2 regions of the Pelosinus sp. IPA-1 genome follow, and region 1 is predicted to be linked to the other one. Evidence: riboswitches for the same ligand, from Rfam matches in the RefSeq annotation. Region 1 holds a riboswitch; the other holds the start of a gene.
The links. Region 1 has a riboswitch for cyclic di-GMP ahead of QSJ81_RS22015 (methyl-accepting chemotaxis protein). Riboswitches for the same ligand answer to the same signal wherever they lie in the genome.

Region 1 (2,208 bases):
ATGGGGGTTAGTGGGAAAAACTTAATAACGATTCAACTTACAACAGGGCCAGAAGCTGGTAAAGAGGTGCAGAGTATCAATTATACTACCAACCAGCCATTGTTTGACATAAACCCTAGTCCTGGTGATAAAATTATTTTGGCTGTAAACGAGACACAAAGTGTAAAACAATACCATGTTGCGGATTATAATCGCCTTTTCCCTATGTATATATTAGTCGGTGTCTTTATTTTATCATTATTGTTGTTAGGGAAAAAGATTGGTGTTAAGACCTTGTTTGTTATTTGTTTTTCTGTAATTTTGATTCTTAAGGGTATGATTCCCCTTATTTTGAGTTATCATTGGAACTTTATTTTAGCTACCATGCTTGTTTGTGCAGTGATTGCTACCGTAACGCAGATTACAATTAGTGGTTGGAATGCAAAGACCTGGGGGGCAATCATTGGTACTGTAAGCGGTGTTGTTATTGCAGGGATTTTAGCAGCAATTTCGATTTCAATGATGCATTTAACAGGTTTAGATAGTGAAGAAGCTATGATGCTCAAAGTCACTACATTATCCTTTATGAACTTTCAAGAAGTTCTATTTGCAGGAATTATTTTAGGATCCCTAGGTGCTGTGATGGATGTAACGATATCGATTGCCTCTACCCAATTTGAAATTAAAAAGTCTTGTCCTCATTATGGCTTTATAGAAATATTTAAATCTGGTATAAACGTTGGACGAGATGTTATGGGAACTATGGCAAATACCTTAATTTTAGCTTATACGGGGAGTTCCTTACCTTTGATTTTTCTGATTACATCCCAAGAGAATGTGTCCTTAGTACGAGTTATGAATTTAAATATTGTTGCTACAGAAATAACGAGGGCTCTGACAGGGAGCATTGGATTGATCTGCTCCATTCCACTAACAGCTGCCATTACGGCCCTGCTTCTAAACCGAATCGACAAAAAATGATAGATTTTTATAGTACAAAAAGAATTTGGTTATATTGACATTATATGTAATATAATGTAGAATAAAGAAAATTTAGGTAATATAATATTGGGCAAACTTATCAAAAGATAAGGACGCAAAGCTATGGGTCTAAGGGATTCTATTCTATGACTGCCAAGCTGCCGGTTCAATTCGGAATTGTAATTAGCAGCAGGACATAGTGAACTGATGCTAATTTTTTTATTTTAGGAGGATTATTTTGCAACTTAAAATTAAGGGGAAAATTCTTACCATTATTTTAGTAGTTTCACTGGCTATGCTCACGGTAGGTTCGATAGGGTATTATTATACAAATGCTATGAGCAATGAAATGAAAATTATGTACAATGAAAATCTTTTGTCTATTAAAAGATTAAATGAGACTCGTCATAATTTTAGGGCAGTTCACGGAATGATTCTGGAACTTATTTTTGGTAATGTAGATAAGGGAACAGAAGATAAGTTAACAACTGAAATAAAAACATTAGCGTTAGAAACGGACAAAACTTTAACAGCCTATGAAAGTCAAAAACTAACTCCATATGAGCAAGAGAAATTTCTTAAACTAAAAGAAGCAATTGGTCAGTATCGGACAGAGCGCCAAAAAGCAATAGATCTAGCAAAACAAGGGAAAAAGCAAGAAGCCTATACATATTTTACCCAGCAGGCAGCAGGTAAACTAGAAGCGGTAAATATAACCCTCCAAGAATTGGCAAACTATATGGCGGAAAAAAGTGATAGAGCCAATCGAGAAGGGGAAGAACATGCTAGTTTTGCAGGTAAAGTCATTTTCTCACTAACAGGATTTTTTGCTTTACTAAGTATTTTACTGGGATGGAAACTATCTACTATGATTGTCAGCAGATTAGGAATTGTAGGAACTTTTTTAGCTGAAATCGCAAATGGGAATTTAGGTCTAGAAAACGTAAAAATCGCTGAGCAGGATGAAATCGGTGAAATAGGCCATGGTTTAAATAAGATGGCTGATAATCTAAAAAGAGTTGTCCGTCAGGTGATTGAATCAGCTGAACAGGTGGCAGCGTCTTCAGAAGAATTGACAGCAAGTGCGGAACAATCAGCGCAAGCTACCAATCAGGTAGCAGCTACCATTAGTGAAGTAGCCCAAGGGGCTGAATCCCAAGCTAGTGCAGTAACTACAACTACTAGCGTAGTGGAACAGTTATCCACGGGTATTGAACAAGTTGCCCTAAATGCAACGAAAATGAGAGA
Region 2 (2,208 bases), on a different contig from region 1:
GCGGAAAAGGTGGTGTAACTTTTAGTGGTGGCGAACCTTTGATGCAGAATCAATTTTTATTGGAATCCCTAAAACAGTGTGTAAGAAATGGTTTTCATACAGCAATCGAAACCACGGCATATACTGATGAGGAAGTATATTTGAATGTAATGAAATATGTAGATTTTGTATTCGCTGACATAAAACACATGGACAGACAAAAGCATAAAGAAAAAACTGGGGTATATAATGATATTATTCTTTCCAATATATCTTCCCTTGCTAATTCACAGTGGCAGGGAAGGATTATCATCAGAGTGCCAGTTATCGGTGGTTTTAATGACGATTTTGAGAATATGTCAAAGTTGATACACTTTATGCAGGTAAATAATCTATTTGAAATTAACATTCTACCTTTTCATGCACTAGGCGAATCGAAATGGCGCCAACTAGGGAAAATTTATGAGTATGCAAATAGTGGTAGTGTAAGCGATGCCAAGATGGAAGAAATACAGGACCTATTTCTGCGGAATGATATAGCCTGCTATATTGGTCATGATACAGCGTTTTAATCTATTAAGTTTTCTGATTCTAAAAAAGCATAAAAGCTAGCAATTTCCAGTGAGAAAATTGCTAGCTTTTTATGTAAGTATATTTAATGCGGCAAAATGAGTTGATAGCAGCTTTTATTATGTCACAGATAAAATTTGTTTATATCAAGAATAGTAAACTAGAACTTTTAGAGATATGAAGAAAATGACATATTTTAGAGGAGTTTATATTTTTGTGTCGAAAATGACAATTTATAACTATATAGGCAAACCTATCGAAAGGTAGGGACGCAAAGCCATGGGTCTAACAATATTAATTCATGACTGCCAGGTTGCATTTTGTAAATTTACATAATGATACCTAGCAGTTTTTGTTATTAAAAGGAGGTAAACACTTTCCCAAAAGGTTAACAAAAGAGTAATGGAATTGTTGATATAATGGATATGTACGAAATTTTAAAATGCTAAGCACTAGCTGAATGAGCAACGAAGCTATGAAGTGGTTCAAGATGAAGATGAAATTTTGAAGTTGGAAATTAAATTGGAAAGTGGTGTACATATGAAATTAAAAATGAAGTTTTTAGCGTTGGTGCTTATTACGAGTTCTGCTTTATTGGCAGTTGCAATCATGGGATATCTTGATGCTAAAAAACAAGTAACGGAAAATATCAAAAATGAAATGTTTTCTATTGTTAACAGCCACTCAAAACAGTTAGATGGTTGGTTATTAACAAAGGCGCAAACGGCAGCAGTGACTACTCAAAACATTCAAGTAGTATTAGGTGATAATGATATACCAGCCTCATTTGTACAAAATTATAAGTCAGATCCTGGCGTACTTGATTTGTACGTAGGATTAGAAGATGGCAGGATGATTGATGGCTCAGGATCAGCCCTTCCAGAGGGGTATGACCCTCGTAAACGTGGGTGGTACAAGCAAGGAAAAGAAACAAATAAATTAACCTTTACTGATGCCTATGTTGATGCATTAACTAAAAAGTATATTGTATCAGCAGTTGTGCCGTTGAAAAATACGGCTGGAAATACGAGAGGTATTGTTGGAATTGATATTACACTAGATATTTTAAGTGAGAGAATTAAAGAGATTAATTTACATGGGAAAGGAAACGGTTTTATTGTAGATCAAAAAGGGATTATGTTAGCACACCCAGATTCGAGCAAAGTTTCGACTAATATTAATGAGAATCCACAATTGAAACAGATGGCAAAAGAAATGTTATCTCAAGATAGTGGTGTTCAAAGTTATGAAGAGAATAACGTAACAAAATTAATGATTTATACCAAGGTACCATCTACTGGATGGGTGCTAGGTATTACCGTTGATAAAGAAGATGTTTATAGCCAAGTTAAACAGTTAGGTTATGAGTTTGGATTGATTGCTTTAATCGGCATTATAATTTCAATTGCTGCAAGCTGGGTATTGGCTAATAAAATAACAGGAAACGTTACAAAACTAACGGAGCAGGCTGAGAGACTAGCTAGCGGCGATCTAACAGAGCAGAATCTGATAATTAAGTCTAATGATGAAATAGGTCAGTTAGCATTAGCCTTTGCAAAAATGGCAGAAAACTTGCGAAATCTAATGAAAGATGTGGCGCAAACAGCAGAACAATTGGCGGCTTCTTCAGAAGAATTGACCGCTAGTGCTGAGCAGTCA

Region 2: linked by a shared signal. The riboswitch ahead of QSJ81_RS19650 (methyl-accepting chemotaxis protein) and the one ahead of QSJ81_RS22015 (methyl-accepting chemotaxis protein) in region 1 are both predicted to bind cyclic di-GMP.

The regions. Positions count from the first base shown of each region.
Region 1 covers NZ_BSVC01000010.1:135,198-137,405, reverse strand. Annotated here, with positions in the region: gene QSJ81_RS22020 (YibE/F family protein) at 1-960, shown strand, start outside; cyclic di-GMP riboswitch class I at 1,041-1,126, shown strand; gene QSJ81_RS22015 (methyl-accepting chemotaxis protein) at 1,199-2,208, shown strand, end outside.
Region 2 covers NZ_BSVC01000008.1:157,204-159,411, forward strand. Annotated here, with positions in the region: gene hpdA (4-hydroxyphenylacetate decarboxylase activase) at 1-551, shown strand, start outside; cyclic di-GMP riboswitch class I at 786-870, shown strand; gene QSJ81_RS19650 (methyl-accepting chemotaxis protein) at 1,030-2,208, shown strand, end outside.